DNA from 2 places in the Pseudoalteromonas sp. 20-MNA-CIBAN-0454 genome. Region 2 is predicted to be linked to the other one. Evidence: riboswitches for the same ligand, from Rfam matches in the RefSeq annotation. Region 2 holds a riboswitch; the other holds the start of a gene.
The links. A riboswitch is a leader RNA that binds a small molecule or an ion and turns the genes downstream of it on or off. The one in region 2 is predicted to bind lysine.
Positions count from the first base shown of each region.

Region 1: it holds a riboswitch for lysine, as region 2 does, so the genes downstream of both, dapA (4-hydroxy-tetrahydrodipicolinate synthase) here and lysC (lysine-sensitive aspartokinase 3) in region 2, are expected to answer to the same signal.

Region 1 covers NZ_JBEOOB010000012.1:43,437-53,460, reverse strand. The annotation lists gene AAEZ22_RS07910 (protein adenylyltransferase SelO) at 1-1,316, opposite strand, end outside; gene AAEZ22_RS07905 (DNA-3-methyladenine glycosylase I) at 1,326-2,024, opposite strand; lysine riboswitch at 2,228-2,425, shown strand; gene dapA (4-hydroxy-tetrahydrodipicolinate synthase) at 2,578-3,462, shown strand; gene AAEZ22_RS07895 (2,3,4,5-tetrahydropyridine-2,6-dicarboxylate N-succinyltransferase) at 3,478-4,218, shown strand; gene AAEZ22_RS07890 (PLP-dependent decarboxylase) at 4,218-5,423, shown strand; gene AAEZ22_RS07885 (succinylglutamate desuccinylase/aspartoacylase family protein) at 5,487-6,605, shown strand; gene AAEZ22_RS07880 (phospholipase A) at 6,800-7,834, shown strand; gene AAEZ22_RS07875 (bifunctional GNAT family N-acetyltransferase/hotdog fold thioesterase) at 7,923-8,816, opposite strand; gene AAEZ22_RS07870 (spermidine synthase) at 8,979-9,707, shown strand; gene dtd (D-aminoacyl-tRNA deacylase) at 9,691-10,024, opposite strand, start outside.
Region 2 covers NZ_JBEOOB010000001.1:76,277-86,300, forward strand. The annotation lists gene AAEZ22_RS00410 (NAD(P)-dependent oxidoreductase) at 122-1,003, opposite strand; gene AAEZ22_RS00415 (glutathione peroxidase) at 1,122-1,616, shown strand; gene AAEZ22_RS00420 (sodium-dependent transporter) at 1,670-2,995, opposite strand; gene AAEZ22_RS00425 (4'-phosphopantetheinyl transferase family protein) at 3,169-3,912, shown strand; gene lysC (lysine-sensitive aspartokinase 3) at 3,889-5,280, opposite strand; lysine riboswitch at 5,356-5,528, opposite strand; gene nhaD (sodium:proton antiporter NhaD) at 5,661-6,908, opposite strand; gene AAEZ22_RS00440 (MksB family condensin complex protein) at 7,140-8,411, shown strand; gene AAEZ22_RS00445 (condensin complex protein MksE) at 8,417-8,965, shown strand; gene AAEZ22_RS00450 (Mks condensin complex protein MksF) at 8,962-10,024, shown strand, end outside.

The DNA.
Region 1 (10,024 bases), on a different contig from region 2:
ACCTGCATAAACTCATGCAGTAATTCACTTGAGCCAGCCTTATTATACTCACTAAGTATTTTTTCGATCACATGGTTACGAGGAATAACTCGCGGATTAGCTGCCCGCATTACGGTATAGCTGCGATCATCGGTGCGTTTTTGCCACTTACCGGCCCACTGAACTAATGCCTCTGGTATGCTCATTGTACCTGTTAAAGACTCGGTTAGTGCATCAAACGTGTTGGTATAGTCGAGTTGGTGCTCTTTTAATAACTGTAATAGCTCTGCAATTAACTCTTTATCGGCTGTATCTGTGCCAGCTAAGCCCAGTTTTGTTGCCCACATTGCACTAAATTCAACATTAAATTGCTCAGCAAAACCATCTATTATTGGGGTCATTAACGCCACAGCTTGTTCGTCGTCATCATTTACAAGCGGTATTAAACTCTCAGCTAAGCGGGCGCAGTTCCAGTTAGCAATATTAGGTTGATTACCAAATGCATAACGCCCTTGCTTATCAATAGAGCTAAACACGGTATCAAAATCGAAGCTGTTCATCATGGCACATGGGCCATAGTCGATAGTTTCGCCGCTAACCAGCGTATTATCGGTATTCATTACCCCATGTATAAAGCCTACTCGCATCCAACTAACCACCAGCTCAACTTGGTTTTTAATCACTGCAGCTAAAAATGCTAAATAGCGCTCAGGTCCTGTTGCTTGAATTTTTGGGTAATGACGCTCAATAGCTAAGTCGGCAAGGTTTTTAAGCCCTGCAACGTCGCCTTGCGTTGCTAAATACTGAAACGAGCCAACACGAATATGGCTACTGGCTAAGCGCGTTACAATAGCGCCAGGTTGAGGTGGGTTTCTGTACACGGTTTCGCCACTACCAACCACAGCTAAGCAGCGCGTAGTTTTAATACCTAACGCTTGCATTGCTTCGCTCATTATATATTCACGAATTGCTGGGCCAAGTGCACAGCGGCCATCGCCACCACGAGAGTAAGGAGTGGCACCAGAGCCTTTTAATTGAATGTCCCACAACTGGTTTTGCGCATCCTCTACTGCACCTAGAAAATGAGCACGCCCGTCGCCTAAACGTGGTGAAAAATGTCCAAATTGATGCCCTGAGTATCCCAGTGCAACCGCTGCAATTGCTTGCTGTTCGTTGCCGCTAAAAGTACTGGCCCGTAACTCAGGAACTACATTAATATTAAACGCTTTAGCTAAGCTGTCATTCCAAAGTAATAGCTGTGGGGCGGCCACCTTAGATGGGCGATCTTCAATTGCAAAATTGTCGGCTACTTGTCTGTACCTTGGCATTAAATTCATAACTACCCTCTACTGTTGTTGGCTTATACCTACACGATTATCGCCTACACTGTAGGCTATAATTAAGCTTAGCTCTTGCATGCTCAAACCGCTTTGTTGCTGTAATTCATTAAAGAACGCTTGCGCTGCAGTTAACGACTTTTTAGTTTGTAAGCCACCATCAATAATTTTGTGTGCGCGCAAATAACTCTCAACATCCCGCGATAATAAAAAGGTGTCTTTACCCAATGCACGCAAAGTATAAGGGCCGGTATTTCCACCCAAGCGTGCACCGTGTTTTTTTAAGTACGCCCACAAACCAATAATATCTTCACTTGGCCAGTCTGCAATAAACTGACTAAAGCTACCATGTTGCTGGGTAACCTCATGGATCATGAACGCATTTTCGGGGATCGTTTTTACTTTTTTATAATTGCGAACAATACGCTCGTCGCTGGCTTTTTGCTCCAACATATCGGGTGGCATCATTAATAATTTTTCAACGCTAAACTGCCAAAAAACCTCTCTAAAGCCTGCCCACTTGCTGTTAATAACCGACCAGTAAAAGCCACTTTGAAAAACCTTGCGCGTAAACTCTTCCAGCCAATCATCATCACTTAAAGCTACTAATTGTCGCTTAGATGCAGGTTTAGCGAGTAGTTGCTGTAGCATTTGTGTTGAGCCTTTTCGCTCTACTGCTCGCTGATAAATATCATTAAATTTTTCCATCTGCTTGAAACCTTATTTTGCAGTTACAAATTTCGCGCCGCGATTACCCCCTAGTTTAAGGGAAATCGTCCTTATACGTAACCGTTACCAAAATCGATGACACTATCTGCACTTAGCTGCTTGACACCCAGATGGCTAAAATGATTTAATCATCGCACTTACCCTATTTAATTATATTTGTATTGCTAGCAGTACAAATATAAAGGGCTGGAAGAGGTGCGTTATTCAGGTAGCGTATGTTAGGAGCACAAACTCCATTGAGCATACGTAAGGGGAATCAACGCCGAGAAACAACAATATTTGTGTCATTGTTGTTTCGGGCGACTAGGTTGAATCCTAGCGACTGTCACCAATAGCTATTTAAACGTAGCTTATTAGTTTGGTGGAGAGCTTCTGGTCTTAGTATAATAAGGCCGTGCGCCCTATTATTTAAGCCCATTCGCTCTTCGAATTATAACATACCCTACACGTGGGTATTTGTTCGAACGATGTTAATGCGGCTCTTTCCTATATAGCTTCTTAACTCACCGAACATTCTATAAGTTCGCGAGAGATGATCAAAAACTTTAATTTAGATGACTACTCAGTCTGGACGGCGCTCGTTACTCCGTTTAATCAAAACGGTACAATCGACTATGGCACCTTAACCACTTTGGTTGCTGAGCAAGCCGCTGCCAATAATGCTATTTTATTACTAGGCAGCACAGGCGAAGGCTTAGCCTTAACACTTAAAGAGCAACAAGCCATTGTTGAACACGTGTGCCAATTATCGCCTAATGTACCCTTAATGGTGGCTGTAGGTGGTATGAACCTCAAACAGCAATTAGCCTGGGTTGAATACTGTAACCACTTGCCTATTCATAGCTTTTTACTTGGCTCGCCGCTTTATGCAAAGCCCGGTGTAATTGGGCAAACCCATTGGTTTGAAAGCCTTTTAAATATAAGTAAACACCCTTGTATGCTTTATAACGTACCAGGGCGAAGCGCTGTCGATATTCCAGTGGCAACCATTCAAAACCTACAACAACATAAAAACCTATGGGCACTTAAAGAAGCCAGTGGCAACATTGCGCAATTTGAAGCTTACCGTCAAGCGGCTCCTAACTTAGCTATTTTTAGCGGCGACGATGCGCTTATGCCCTACTTTGCCCAAGCCGGCGCTAAAGGGCTGGTATCGGTAGCAGCTAATGCTTGGCCGCTACAAACTCACGAATTCGTACAGCGTAGCCTAAGTGGCCAATACCCCAATTTATTTACTCAGTGGTCAAGCGCAATCAGTAGCTTGTTCACTGTAGCAAACCCCATTCCCGTTAAAGTACTCATGCATTTACAAGGGCGATTAACGAGTTCGTATTTACGCCCACCGTTAACTCACCTCGAATTAACGCAAACAACGTGCATTGAACAAGCAAACAACACCATTTTATCTTGGCATTAAACATAGGTTTTTATAATGAGCTGGTTAGAACTATTAAATAATTTAGAGTCGGGCGCAGTACGCGCAGCATCACAAAACGAAAGCGGCCAATGGCAGGCTAACGTTGCAGTAAAACAGGGTATTTTAGAAGCCTTTAAAAATGGTACAAACACCGAATTTGTCGGTGGCTTTGTTGATAAACATAACTTAGCGCCACAACAGTTTAGTGCCACCGATGGCGTACGTATGGTCCCGGGTGGCTCAAGCGTTCGCCGTGGTGCTTATGTAGCTAAAGGCACTATTATTATGCCACCAGCGTATGTAAATATTGGCGCATACATTGACGAAGGCACTATGGTAGATAGTCACGCTTTAGTTGGCTCGTGCGCGCAAGTAGGTAAAAATGTCCACCTTAGCGCAGCCGTGCAACTTGGCGGTGTGTTAGAGCCAATTGGTGCCAGCCCAGTGGTAGTTGAAGATGATGCATTTATTGGCGCAGGCTGCGTAATTGTTGAAGGCGTAGTAATTAAAAAAGGCGCAGTACTTGCCCCTGGTGTGCGTTTATCGGCCACAATTCCGGTTTACGACTGTGTAAACGAGCGCCAACTTGACAAAGGCGAGCCAATTCCTGAGTACGCTATTGTAATACCAGGCTCTCGCCCTGCTTCAAACGAATGGGCGCGTGCACAAGGTTTAAGCATGTCGTGCGCGTTAATTGTTAAGTACCGCGATGAGCAAAGTGATGCATCATTACTACTTGAAGAGGTTTTACGTTAATGAGCTTTTTGAGCACGGGCGTTAAAACGGCAATTAATGAATTATCAAGCCAACTCGATAGCCCATTTTTTGTTTACGACCTAGATACGCTAAATAGTCACTTGGCACAATTGGTCGCACAAACCGAGGTAAAACTTTGGTATGCGGTTAAAGCGAATCCGCTGTCTAAAATTATTCAATGCTTAGATAACGCCGGGTTTAATTTTGACGTAGCCAGTAAAGGCGAGCTTGAGCAAGTACTTGCTCAAGGCGTTAGTAGCGATCGCGTGCTCAACACCGGGCCAGCTAAAAGCCCAAAACAAATTAAACACTTTATTGAGCGCGGCGTACGTACTTTTGTTGCCGAAAGTCTTAATCAAGTTCGCTGGCTCAATGAGCAAGCCAAGCTACAAAACTGTCAACTACAGGTATTACTGCGCGTACAGTTACGTTGGCCCGAGGGCGAAAAAAATCCACTAGGTGGCGATAGCCTCACGCCATTTGGACTCGGTTGTACAGAGTGGCAGGCACTTAATATTACCGACTATGACGCACTTAGCTTTGATGGCCTGCATATTTTTCAATGGGGAAATATGCTCAGCACGCAAAAACTCAGTGAGTTGTGGTCACAAATGATTGCACCACTTAGCCAACTTGCCCGCGATTTAAATATAAACCTTAAAATTTTAGATTTAGGTGGCGGCTTAGGTATTCCGTATACGCAAAACGACATAACGCTTAATTGGGATGACTTAATAACAGCCCTCGCTAAAATTAAAAAACAGGCGGGCGTTGAAGAGTTATGGATGGAGCTTGGCCGCTATGCCGTGGGTGAATGCGGACATTACGCAACCCCAGTAGTAGAGCGCAAACAAAACTATGGCCAACAACAAGTTATTTTAAGTGGCGGCATAAACCACTTATTGCGCCCAGCCGTCACTAGTCAAGACTTTCCAGCAGCATTACTACGAAATTCAAACACACCAACCCAAGCTATGAGCTTATATGGGCCACTTTGTACCGCACTCGATTGCTTGGGCGAGCACGCATTACCAAGCGATCTAAATGAACACGACTGGTTGGTGTTTAGTCAATGTGGTGCCTATGGTTTTAGTGAAAGTATGCCGTACTTTTTATGCCACGAACTTGCAGGCGAATATGTTTTAGAACAAAACAAACTTAGCTGCCTACGTGCAGCCGAAGATGCCAGTTATTACTTGAGATAATGTACCTAAGATAATGTACCTAAAATAAAGTACCCGAGATAAAATTAAAATGTTGAGATACTCATGATCGCCTCACCAATTAGTCAAGAAAACATCGTCGTTGGTGAAGTTGCCAATGGCCTACCACTTACTATTCCTGTGTATCGTTTAAAAGGCGATGGCACGGGGCCAAGTGTGTATATTCAGGCCAACATGCACGGGGCTGAAGTACAAGGTAATGCGGTAATTTTTCAACTACTTGAACAGTTAAAACACCTCAATCTTAAAGGTGATATTACTTTAGTGCCTTATGCCAACCCTATTGGTTGTAATCAAAAGTCGGGGGAGTTTACCCTAGGTCGGTTCGACCCTATCACCGGCACTAATTGGAATCGGATGTATCATTATAATACTGATTTAGTCACTCAGTTTACACAAAACCATACGCAATACGACGATGCCACATTAAAAAGCACGTTTAAACAGGCTCTTATTGACGAAGTTGACAGCAAACTCAATGGCCCTGCTTATTTACTCAATACAGGTAAACGCATTGCGCTTAACTTACAAAAGCTCGCTCACCAAGCCGATATAGTACTGGATTTACACACAGGTCCTATTTCAAGCAAGCACTTGTACTGCCCAACCTATGCAACTAATAGCGCTCGGTATTTTAATATTGAGCACGTACTGCTTATTCCAAGTGACTTTGATGGTGCGATGGATGAAGCAAACTTTTGCCCCTGGTGGCATTTAAGCGAAGCACTGAGCAAACAAGGCCGCGAGCTCAGCATACCTGTAGAAGCTTTTACTGTAGAGCTAGGCAGCCAAGAAAAAATAGACTTGAGCGAAGCACTAAACGATGCAAACAGTATTTTAAGTTACTTAAATTATAAAGCTGTATTTGAAAATGCACCCCACACGCCGGCTAACATTACTCGCTACGCGTGTCATTTAAACGATTACTTTGCTTATTACGCGCCCATGGGCGGAATGGTTGAGTATATTGCCCCCCTAGGCGGGCATATTAAAGCGGGTGAGCCAATTGCTAAAATACTGCGCATGGAACGTTATTTAAGTGAACAGCCACTACAAACACTTATTCTTGAGTGTGATGCCATTGCCATACTGCACTTTGCCTCGGCGAGTGTTAATCAAGGCACTGAACTGTATAAATTTTTTACTAACGTATTTGAGCTTTAAGCTCTCCCTTCTCATTGCGTGAGAGTAAGTTAACTATAGTTAATTTGCATTATAAAAGCGGCTTAGGCCGCTTTTATTTTTATCTAATTATACAAAATATACGTAAATTCAGTAAAAGTTCACCGCTGCATATGTAAAAAGAGGTTATAATTACGTTAATCTATTAAACCCTCCACACTCACAAAGGAATTACAATGAGCTGGCGATACTTGATCATACTTTCAACATTAGTTAGTACTACTGTTTTTGCTGAAGAAAAATCTAAAAGCAATGAGCAAAATAGTAATATTGAGCTGGTAAAACAATGTATTTTAAATGAAGTGATTGGTGGGGACGGCAAACAAACACTCGACCAGCTTCGTAAAAAATGCTCTGCTCTTGAAGAGGATAAGCAGCTTACAGCCATCGATAAGCGCAAAGCACGTGAAGCGGTAAGCCAAAAAAACCGTAATGTGATTACGCCACATAAACGTAACTACATTTTACCTATTTCGTATGTATCGCATCCGAACAATAGCTCGTTTGAAACATTCGACGAGCTAACTGGCGAAAAAAATGACGAGCCACTCGATAACTTAGAAGCCAAATATCAGCTTTCAATTAAGGTGCCTCTATTCAATGACTTTTCTGATGAAGACCAAGCTATATTTTTTGCCTTTACACTACAGTCATATTGGCAGCTTTATAACAAAGAAAGCTCATCACCATTTCGTGAGACCAACTACGAGCCAGAAATTTTTTGGGTTAACTATTTAGATCCAGAACACGTTCCTTGGGGCGATGAAATGGCTGTTGTTTTGGGTATTTCGCATCAGTCTAACGGTAATAGCCAGCCAAATTCGCGTTCATGGAACCGTATTTACGCTAACTTTATTTGGGAAAAAAATGGCTTTGTGTTTAACTTTAAGCCTTGGTATCGTATTTCAGAAAGCGAGAAAGAAACACCTTTAGACCCAAGAGGCGACGACAACCCTGACATTTACAAATACATGGGTTACTTTGAGTTTAGCGGTGCGTATCGCCTTAATGAACATGAATTTAGCTTTATGACCCGTAACAACTTAAATTCAGACAATCGCGGTGCATTACAGCTCGATTGGTCATTTCCGCTTTGGGGCCGAGTGCGTGGTTATGCACAGTACTTTAATGGCTATGGCGAAAGCTTAATTGATTATAACGCTGATATAGAAAGAATTGGCGTAGGTATACTACTTACCGATTTACTTTAATTAATTAGCGATTAAATTAAACAAATTAAAAAGCCAAGCATCGCTTGGCTTTTTTCGTACTTTAATTTAACTATAAAGTGCTAACAGCTTATTTTTTTACTACAAACTGCCCTTCAAATTCAGCCACTACCTTATCACCATCATAAATAATAACAGGTACTAAATAGCTGGCTTTACCTTCAGTTTCTAACTCGCTGAGCTTACCCTTACAGCTTTGTATATCAACACAGCCGCGTGGATCACTGCTAAGCGGTTTTAAATATTTAATATTGGCATCGGCTAATACAATATTTCCTTCAAGCCCTGCTTCTTTTAGTGCTAAGTAGGTTGCGCCCCACCCCGTAAGGGTTGCTAAGCTATAAATAGAACCAGCAAACATAGTGTTATGCAGGTTTAAATTAGCATCTAAATCTGCGCTAGTCGTAAATTGCCAGTCGGTATAGCTCTCTACTTTAATGCCCATTGCATCACTAATTGGAATTGACTCACGCCAGGTATTTTGCAGCACTTGAGTCCAGTTAGGGTGGCGAAACCAGCCAGGCTCTGATGGCTTTTGTTTTACCATTTTATAGTGTTGTACATCGCCGTACGCTAAATGCGCTTTTTCTTGTGTTTCATAACCATGGCGCTTATAAAATTCGAGTGCGCGCTCGCGTGCAAATAACACCAACTCTGCAGCGTCTTGTGACCATGCTATTTTTTCTAGGTCATGTAATAAACGACTACCAATATGCTGATTACGACTTTCTTCAGCTACAGCCATATAGCGAACCTGAGCTTGTTGCTGGTTATTAAAGTGCAGCCGCGCCACCCCTAATACTTTACCCGCTTTATTTTTAATAAAGCGATGCTCGGCATCTTGTTCTAAATCATCCTGTTCAGAACCACGTGGCTCACCCCAAGGGGCACGTAAAATTTCCCAACGTAATTGATAATAGGCTTGCCAATCTTCACTACTTTGCGGTGTACTTACCTGAAACATACATACTCCTGCTGTTAAGCCGTAAATAAAATACAACGTCACTTAATTATGGCAAATACCATACTCCATCTAAAAAAAACTGCCAATACGACTTTGGTGATGGCAAATACAAAGTGTAAAAAATTAATGACAAAAGCCATTGCGCTTTGCTTCGGCTAGTTTATGCTGGGCAACATGAGCGAATACATAAACCCTGTAAATGGCCTGATTAATAGCTATTTTATTGAAAATAGCCACAGTATTGGCCAGTTACTTTATTGGCATAAATATGGGGGCGATCACATTCAAGTACGCCAACATCAGCAACTGCGTTGGCTGCTAATAAATGACACTCTGCAATCTGTGGTAACGCAGCAGCAACCAAGCAATTTATTACTTCCACACTTACAGTGCTTAGCACAGCATTGGCACACATTAAGTACCCCTAAAAAAGTACTCGAACTGGGGCTTGGCGGCGGCGCAATTCGTAATTATTTGCTGCACCAATATCCACACGCAAAAATCACCTCAGCTGAAATAAATGCAGATATAATTAGTTGTTATAAAAAGTTTTTTACTACGCAGCAAGTGCCTAGTAATAATACACAGCGGTTACTTTGTGAGGATGCTCAACAAGTACTGGGTCGCGCCCGCAACATAGATTGGATTATTTTAGATTTATTTAGCCAAATAGACGCACCACGATTTTTATTCGCACCCGCTTTTTATCAAAAAATACACGCAGCCCTTAACAACAACGGCACGCTATTTATTAATTTTTTATCGCAACATGAGTCGCAATTAAAACAGTTACAGCAAGTATTACTTAATGTATTTGGTTATAAAGTTAGTCCGCAAAAGGTAGCAGGCTATATAAATCATATTGTGGTGATCACTAAACAGCTAAATTAAAGGTTACTGGCCCATCGTTACACAAGCTCACTTGCATATCGGCACCAAACTCACCGGTAGCAACCGTTAAATTGAGCGCCTTGGCTTGCGCTACAAAGTATTCGTATAACTCATTAGCTTGGCTTGGAGTTGCCGCCGATGAAAAGCTAGGTCGCATGCCCTTTTTAGTATTTGCCGCCAAAGTAAACTGCGATACTACCAACAGCTCACCAGCAATATCTTTTAAACTTAAGTTCATTTTGTCGTTTTCGTCAGTAAAAATGCGGTAATTACTAATCTTATGCAGCAACTTATCGGCCGCTTGCTCGTCATCTTGT
Region 2 (10,024 bases):
TTTAGATCTATCACTTCCTCTAAAAGCGCAGCGCCTCTTAACCTCTTGGTGAATAAATCACTTTACGGGCTTTGCACATCACGCAAGCTTGGCGTCTACAACGATATACTCAAGGTAAACGTTATTTTTTATGCTGTGCTTCAATGCGTGCAAGTAAGCTTGATGTATCGTAGCGGCCACCGCCTAATGCTTGCACGTCGGCGTAGTACCCATCTACTGTGGCTGTCATTGCTAGCGTTGCGCCGTTATTTTTAGCCTCATTAAGCGCTATGCCTAAGTCTTTACGCATCCAATCAACTGCAAAACCAAAGTCGTATTCCCCTGCCCACATGGTTTTGTAACGGTTTTCCATTTGCCACGAACCGGCTGCGCCTTTAGAAATAGTTTCTATTACTTTTTCACCATCAAGCCCTGCTTGTTTTGCAAAATGTAAGCCTTCGGCTAAGCCCTGTACTGCACCCGCAATACAAATTTGATTAACCATTTTACATAATTGCCCTGAGCCTACGCCACCTAACAATTGGCTAAAACGACTAAATGCCGTCATAACAGGCTGCACTTTGGCAAATACAGCTTCGCTGCCACCAGCCATTACCGTAAGCACGCCATTTTCGGCGCCAGCTTGGCCACCCGATACTGGCGCGTCAATAAAGTCGACTTTTAATAACGCTGCTTTTGCTGCCACTTCGCGTGCCACAGTTGCTGAAGTAGTAGTATGATCGACCAAAATACTGCCCGCTTTAATACCGGCTAATACCCCATTTTCGCCATATACTACCGAGCGTAAATCGTCGTCGTTACCCACACACATAAATACAATGTCGGCATCGTTTACAGCTTCGCGTGGAGAGGCTGCAAAGCTGCCGCTAAATTCGTTAGCCCACTTTTGAGCTTTAGCTTGAGTACGGTTATAAACGCACACACTGTGCCCTGCTTTTGCTAAATGCCCCGCCATTGGGTAACCCATTACGCCTAAACCTATAAATGCTACTTTCATTGACATAAAAATGACCTATTAAACTGATAACTTAAAAACCATGCCTGATTATGTCAATCGGTTGATAAAAAAGCGAATGAAGTCTTTATAAAGTTTATTTAATAGGAATTTAAGTAGGTGATCTATGGATAGTATTTATCAATTTAATGCAGAATGCTGTAACAAGGCGCTTTTTTCTTTTAAGCAGTTAAAAGGCAAAACGCTACTTATTGTAAATATTGCCAGTGAATGTCATTTTTCGGCGCAGTTAACCGCTTTAGAAAAACTGTATCAGCAGTATAAAAGCAGTGGATTTACCATTTTAGCGTTTCCGTGCAATCAATTTGGCCAAAAGGAGCCGCTTGATAATTTAGCCATTAACAGCTTTTATCAAGCGCAATTTAATACTACATTTGAAATATTTGCCAAAGTAATGGTAAACGGCCCAGAAGCTCACCCCTTGTTTAATTACTTAAAACTGCACACCAGAGGTATTTCGCAAGGACGAGTAATAAAGTGGAACTTCACTAAATTTTTAATTAATTCGCAAGGCCAACTTGTTTCTCGTTATGCGCCGCGCACCAAGCCAGAAACATTAAAGCAGGCAATTGAAAATCAGTTATTGCTAACAGCTAAATAACAAAGCAAAACGAGAGCAAAAGCTCCCGTTTTATTTATAACGTGCAGTAATGCTTAACTACTAAATGCCACATTGGCAAATACCAAGGTCATTAATATTGGGCAAACAAAACGTATGTACTGAGCAAACCAGTAATGCGCGCCGCTAGTTGCTTGGTGTAATTTGTTACCGCGCTGCCATAACCAGCCCACTGTAACAAAGTAAAACAGCCCCATTAACGGTAATTGGTACTGGGTAAATACCATAATAACCAAGCCAAATAACCAATCAAAATTAAGTATTATTAAGCTGGCAAACACTAGCACTACGCCACTAACCAGCCACGTAGCTTTAGTGCGATCAACGCCGTGGTTTTCGACTAAAAACGCCACCGGAATTTCGGTGGTTGATATAGTAGAAGTAACCGAGGCTATCGACATTAATACAAAAAACAATAAACCAACCAATAAGCCAATATCGCCCATGGTGCTGAATAACGCTGGTAAAATGGCAAAAATAAGCTGCCCTTCGCCAATTAATTTACCGTTACTAAACACTTCTACGCCGTTGTGCTGCGCCACATAAATAGCAGGCACAATAAGTAAACCAGCTAAAAAGGCCACACTGGTATCGAGTAGTGCTACGCTGGCAGTCAGTTTTGGTAAGTTAGCACCGGGTTTTAAATACGAGCCGTAAATCATCATACAGCCCACACCTAGCGATAAGGAGAAAAAGGCTTGCCCCATAGCTGCAATAATTAAGTTAGGGTCGAGTATTTGGCTAAAATCAGGTATTAAATACGCTGCAAAGCCATCACTTGCACCATCTAGCGTTGCAATATAAATAATTAAACCAATTAGCAATACTAGTAGCACCGGCATTAAACGCCGTGACCAGGTTTCAATACCCGATTTAACCCCTTTTAAAATAATACTCGCGGTTAAAATAAGCATAAGTGGGGTAAACACAAAATTACGCAGCGCAGAGTCGCTGTGTAAAAATTCGCTAGCGCCGCTAAAGCCTAAAAATGTAGTTACGGGTTCAATAGCATACGACAGCATCCACCCCGCCACTATTGAATAAAAGCTAAGCATTACAATAGCGCCGCCAAGGCCAATATAACCTGCAGCCGCGCCTACTTTAGGGGCTTTATTTTGCCATGCTTGCCTAAGTGCTTTTACCGGATTAGCTTGGGCGTAATACCCTAAATACAGCTCGGTATATAAAGCCGGCAAAGCAAGTAAAAATATAACAATAAAGTAAACCAGTAAAAAAGCACCGCCACCATGATTAGCAGCCTGCGTAGGAAAACCCCATATATTACCTAGACCTACCGCTGCGCCAGCGGCGGCCAATACAAAACCAAGTCGACTTTGAAAACCATCACGCACTTGTGTCATACACCTACAAATCTGTTATTATTTTAGCTGTTGTGAATTAAACCATATTTCATCGCGCCTTAGTAATAAAAATGTACCTAGCGCGCACAACAACTAACAACCGCTCACTATATGTTCAGCTTATGCATACAAGCAGGTAATCGGTATTAAATTTATTATTATTTTGAGCGTTTATGAGTTCACTTTACTTTAAAAACACCCTGCAAATTAATCAGCCTTTTAGTAACAATAAAAGCCCTATTTTATTGTTTGACGCTAAAACGCTCGATATAAGCCAATATAATTTGCCTGATTATTTAAGCCCTTTTGAGCTACAAATAATAAACCGCCGTAAAAGTGTATCGGCCAAGCAAGAATATTTAGCCACGCGATTATTACTTAAGTATTTAGTTATAACCTCGCACCCTAATATGGCGGGCATTAAGCCGTGTAATATAAGTTCAGAGTTTAACCTACAAACAAGTAAATTAGCGCTACACATTAATAACAGCCACACCGTTATTAATACCTGTATATCGCATTCTAATGGTTTTGTTGGCGCTGCACTTAACCCTACAAAAGCCCAGTTTGGTTTCGATATTGAAAAAATAAGCACAAAGCGCCCATTTGAAAAGCTCGCAAAGCATTTTTATCATACCGATGAAATTGCGCTGATCACCAAGCCTGCTAATGCAGAGGATCAAGCTAAACACTTTTTTAGAATTTGGACCTTAAAAGAAGCGCTCGCTAAAGCCACTAGCCGCCCTATTGCCAAGTTGCTAAGCCCTAATGTGTTTACTGAATTAACTTGCGCGCAGCTTAATGCCAGCAGTGCTGTGGTGGGTAAGTTTGATATAAGTGTAGTGAGCGAAAAAAGCACTGACTGGCAGTGCTCTCTTATTAATTTAGCTGTATTAGGCCGCGCAATCGCTCTCTAATAGTCGGCTATGAATAGCTTGCACTACGTTGTCGGATTCGCCTTGCTCGACCAAAAAGCACAAGTTATGCTTACTTGCACCGTGGCAAATTAGCCGTATATTAAAGTCACTTAATACCTGCATTAAGTTCATTTCATGCTGACGTAACTGTATTTCTGAGCCAATAAGCGCCACTAAAGTTAAGTTATTTTCTACCGATACATGGCAAAACTCAGCAAGTTTATCTAAACACCCCTGATCAAGCTCTGGGCGCGATGCATTAGGCGCGTTATCAAGCGTTATTGCTACGCTAATTTCAGAGGTGGTCACTAAATCTACCGAAATATTAAACTCACTTAAAATAGTAAATACTCGTGCTAAAAAGCCACTAGCTAATAGCATTTCTGGGCTTTTAAGAGTAAGTAATATTTGGTTTTTGCGTTGTGTTACTGCGCGGATTCCTGGCAGTTGCGACTTTTCACGCTCAATCCAAGTACCACCACGCTCAGGTTCACGGCTCGACCCTACAAACACATTAATATGGCTGCGGCTGGCGGGTAAAATAGTTGCCGGATGCAATACTTTTGCACCAAAGGTAGCCATTTCGGCAGCTTCATCAAAACTGAGGCGTGCAATAGGCGTGGCTTTTACGCATAAACGCGGATCGGTACTAAAAATACCCACTACGTCAGTCCAAATATGTACACTTTTGGCATGAATAGCCTCGGCCAATAATGCCGCGCTGTAGTCTGATCCACCGCGCCCTAAAGTGGTCGTTTGGCCGTGCTCGTCGCTGCCAATAAAGCCCTGTGTAACAATTACTTGATCGTCTAACAGCGGAATAAGTAATGCGCTTGCTGCTTGTGCAGTAGCTGCAACATTAGGAGTTGCTTTACCAAATTGACTGTCGGTTTTAAGCACTTGACGCACGTCAAAGCGTATTGCATTTAAACCTTTTGAGCGCAGCACTTGGGTAAATAAATAAGTTGATAATCGCTCGCCAAAACTTAATAGCTCGTCATGTAGCGCTTTTGTTTGTAACGTTTGGCTGGCTAGTTTTTCAAATGCCGCTAACGTCTGGGCAAAGCCCTGCTCTAAATCGGTATCTAAACTCAATTCAGCTAAAATAGCCTGCTGAATCGCTAGCACACCGTTAATATGCGCTTGGCGCTCATCTTCGCTAAGGCTGCTATTGCACAGCTCAACTAAATGATTAGTGACTCCTGCGCTGGCGCTTAGTGCAACAATACGCACGCTTTTATCTGCTACTATTATTTTACTACTGTGATCCATAGCTGCAAAGTTAGCTACGCTGGTGCCGCCAAATTTAGCAACGGTATAATTTGATTTGTTGCCTAATACTACATGTGGCACTGATTGGGTTGTCATTTCGTCTCCTTTCACGGCATCCAAACCGTAATAAAACAAGAAGAACTTGGCAGCAAATATAAGGTAAGAAAATTCACTGCCAGAAGCTCTCCACCTATATTGGTGACAGTTTTGAGGATTCAGCCCCATAAACCGAAAAACAACGACGACGACGTGTTATTTTTCTCGGCGAGTACTTCCCTCTTTAATGCTCAACGGCGTTCGTCACCTCACATTAAATACCTAAGTATCGCACCTCTTCTGAATGTTGTATTAATGGCTATTTCAGCAATCACTAATAAAACAAAACCCCAGCAATATATTGAAAAGCTCAATACTTTACTGGGGCTTTGAAAGTTATCGTTTAGACATCTAGCTGTCAAGCACTTTAATAACTAATATTAAACAAAACCAGCCATAAAATAGGAGCCGGTATAGCCTACGGTGTAACAAATTAATAAATAAAACGACAAACGTAAGTAGTTCATAAAGGTCAGTTCTTTAACTTTACTCATGGCAATAATACCCGCCGCTGAGCCTATAATTAACATAGAGCCCCCTACGCCTGTGGCATAGGTAAACGACAGCCAATGCTGTTGTGTCATTACTATATCTGCTTTTAATAACGCGGCTGTAAGTGGTACGTTATCAACGCCTGCCGACAATATACCCATTAAATAGTTTGCGTATTCAGGTGCCATTATTGTGTACAGGTCGCTAAAGTGGCTTAACATACCAACTTCTTTTAGCGCTCCTACCAGTAATAATACACCTACAAAAAACAACAAGGTGTCGTATTCTATTTCACGAATGAAATCTATCATGTCTTTGTTTATGTCTTTTTTGCGCATTAAAAATTGCGCTACTAAAAACATCATAGACAAACCAAACAAAAAGGTAAGCAATGGCGGTACACTGTATAAAACACTCAGTGTTAAGGTAGCAATAACCGTAGATAAGAAGATAACTGCAATTGTAATATCGGTTTTTTCAATGCGTTTTTGCTTCGTTTTAGTAAAGTCGAGCTGGCCATTTAAGCCAATTGACAACAGTGCGGCTAACAGCATCACACTTACAAATGCTGGCCCAATTAACAATAACAAATTGCTAATAGTTACTTTGCCATCTAAAAATATCATTAACGTGGTTACATCGCCGGTAATTAACGACACACCACCGGAGTTAACCGCAAAGATAATCAGCGTGGCGTATCTAATTAGCTTTTTGGCTTCAAGTTTTAATGATAAAACCACCGCTAAAGATATAAGCGTAGCGGTTACGTTATCGGAAATAGAAGAGAATATAAATGCAAAAACACCAACCAAAAACATTAACTTACGTTCGCTAATTCGTTTTGGCATAATCCGGTTAACAATATTTTCGATAAACCCTTTTGAGTTTAAATAGGCAACAAAGGTCATTGCCGCCATTAAAAACAACCATAAGGAGGCAATTTCTAAAATATTATGATTAAGGAGTGATTGAATCGTATCAGGGCTTTGCCCATTAATAGGGAAGATAAAAGAGATAATCCAGCAGAGCGTACCAAAAAAAAGTGTCGTTTTAGCTTTGTTTACGTGGATTATATCCTCAATAACGATCAGCAAAAATGCAATCGCTATTAAAGTCAGGATAATAGAGGAAACCATGATAATTGAACAACCTTTGGAATAATGTAAAAATTGAACCTATGAAGAAAATAGAGCCGCACATTTCGTGTGCCTATTTTCGGTGCGGATGTTATCACTATGACCTGGTAAAAACTATTATTAAATCGTTGTAAAAACGAATACCATATAGCTATCAGCGCTATTAAAATTACGAATAACTAGCTTATTTAGCTACTTATTTAACAACATACTAGGATGTATAAACGCCTTATGATCCCAGCTAAAAAGCTATTAAATACCCTTAGCGAACATTGGGGGGTGCTAGAGCTATTATTTAAACGTTTTAAAATGGCCGACTTTAGTATTAAAGATTTGCAAAATGCCATTAAACAAAAACAACCTACATGGCATAACGAGCGTATTTATAAAGAAACTAATCGCTTGTTAAATCAAGATATTATAATTCCTTTAGCGAAATCTTCGCAGCTTGAAATAAACCGTGCCATTGCCGACTTTGCTACATTTTTACTGCAAGAAGAACATTTAGGTTTAGCACAAGAAATTAGCGTATTAGTAGAGGATTTAGCCCGCCTTGGCGATCGCTTAGCTAACGCGGGCGAAGTGGAAGACTTTGACGACTTACGCCGTTTTAGCCGTATTATGGATGATCGGGTGCGCAAAATAATGAAACTGTACGCACACAACGAAAACGCCATTTTAAATATTGTTGAGCAAGCTAAATCTAATAACGCGGTGCAATCGCTGCAAAAGCGTTATAAAGCGGTAATAGAAGCGTTTGACGAATACATAGAGCCAATGCTAGAAATGGTTGATATTCGAGGCGATTTTCATGCCTGCTTTAACCTTATAGAGCAGCAAATTAGTACACAAATACAACATATTGAGCAATCGGGTAAAGCATATACCGACAAACGCATGCTAGAGCAATTACGTACCCGTATTCTCGAAATGCATTTAATCGGCCGCGAAAGCCTGCGTAAAAGTGCCGACATGCTTATGCCACTGCGTGAAGAACTACGCCGTAATAACTTAATTACCCGCCAAGCTGCAAAAGTGCTTGGGTTAGTGCGTAAAAATGGCGTAGACAACATGCTAACTGCGGTGCAACCGCATTTTGTGAGCGACGCACAGCGTTACTCGCTGGGGCAACAACGCCATATAGTTGCCTATATGGCAAGTTTGGTTGAGTTTGAGCATCAAGAATATCAATTGCCTGATCAGCAAGATGTACCGCCTTTTCAAACGCCAAATATTCCCGATTACAACGATGTTAAAAGCAGCTTTGCAAAACGCTTCAATACAAAACGTAAAAAGCCGCAACCATTGCTGCAATTTTTAGACGAAAGTTACCCCGATTTAGATGCCGAAGAAATGCTGTTTTTGTATCAAAAATTAGTAAGTGACAACGAGCTTGAAAAAAGCCAAAGCGATGAAAAAGCGCGCTTTAAAATTGCCGGTCAGTATTTTTCTCTTTATCCCTATAATTCACAGCCGCAAACACCTAGTAAGGCAGATGAGTAATCACCATGACACAAATAAACTTAAACGAGCTTACCCACTTACAAGCAATTAATAAAAAATTAGTGGCGGGTTATCATATTTGCGAACAAGACAACCTAATGTGGCAAGAGCTGGATCAAAACATAGACGCGTACAGCGCGCTATTTAGCGCCCTAGGTAATGAGCTAAAACACGACAGCCGTGGCTTTTATTACTTTAGCAGCGACGAAAGTACACCCAATATGGGCAAAATATCCCGTGCTATTGCGCTCACTATTTATATTTTAATTGAGCACTACGCCAACACCGGCAAAGACCCAATGCGCGCCTTGTTCGACGAAGTAAACGATTTAGAGTTAATGCAAACCTTAGTGCAAATTAACAAACACTTGTTTGATCAACTAGAGATATTTTCGGGTTCAGATCTGCGCAAAGACGTGTACCTGCGCATGGTACGCTTAGGTTTGGCACGCGAAGTAGAAGCAGGCTTTATGCTACAAGCCCCTATCCATCGCTATATAGATGCCTTAATGGAAGTAAACGAAGAAACCTACCTAACAGAGGACGAGGAATGAAAAATTTATACGGACTAAGTAAACTCGCCCTACTCAATACCGCAGGTTACGCAAAGTGTGTGATCCCGCTGGATAAAAGCAGCTCTATTTGCGCGCCCAACAATACGGGTAAAAGCTCAGTAATAAATGCCCTGCAATTTCCGCTTATTAACGATTTACGCCTAACCGAATGGGATGGCCACGATTTAGACGAAACCCGAAAGTTTTATTTTTCGTCAGATCAATCCTACATTTTGCTTGAAGCAAATTTGCCCCATGGCTCAGTAGTGATTGGTGTAGCGGGTTTGGGGAAAATTGCCGGTTATGCGCATCAATATTTTTGCTACCAAGGCAAGCTTGATTTAGAGCAGTACACCCAAGGTAAAACCATTATTAAATACACTAAGCTGTTCAGCCATTTAAAACAGCTTGGTTACAACCCCATAGAGCTAAAAGCGCAAGAACTAAACGCCCTACTCACCGGCGGCGCAACCCCGTTTGACGACGAGATCAACTTAAAAATGATCCCGCTTAATAACGTTCAAGATTCGACTATTTATAAAGAAATATTTCGCCGTATTCTTAACTTACATAAACTCGGTGCCGCCGATGTAAAACGCTTTATGCTACGTGTATTTGAGCGCCACATGTCTAACTCTAAGGTCGACTTTTATGAAGTGTGGCGTCGCTCGTTCGATAAAGTAAACCGCAGTAAACGTGAATTGCACGCCCTTGAATCGATGCAAGAGCCCATAGCGGCGCTTGAGTCGATGCTAGAGAACCAAACCGTTCTAAAAGGTAAATTAGCGGCTTATGCTCCAAAAATTGACCAAGCACTCATTGATTTTGACAACTACCAAGAGTCGCAACTAGAAGAGCTAGCAATAGCACTTGAAAACATAGAACACGAAAAACACGAGTTTGAACAAAAGCAAAGTTTGTACGTACAGCAGTCGCGCGATATAGAGCGCAGGCAAACGCAAATAGAGCAATGGTTTTTAGATTTTAACGCACTTAAAAACGAATTTGAACTGGTTAACAAAGCCACGCTTAAAACGAGCCTTACCCAGTTAAAGCAAG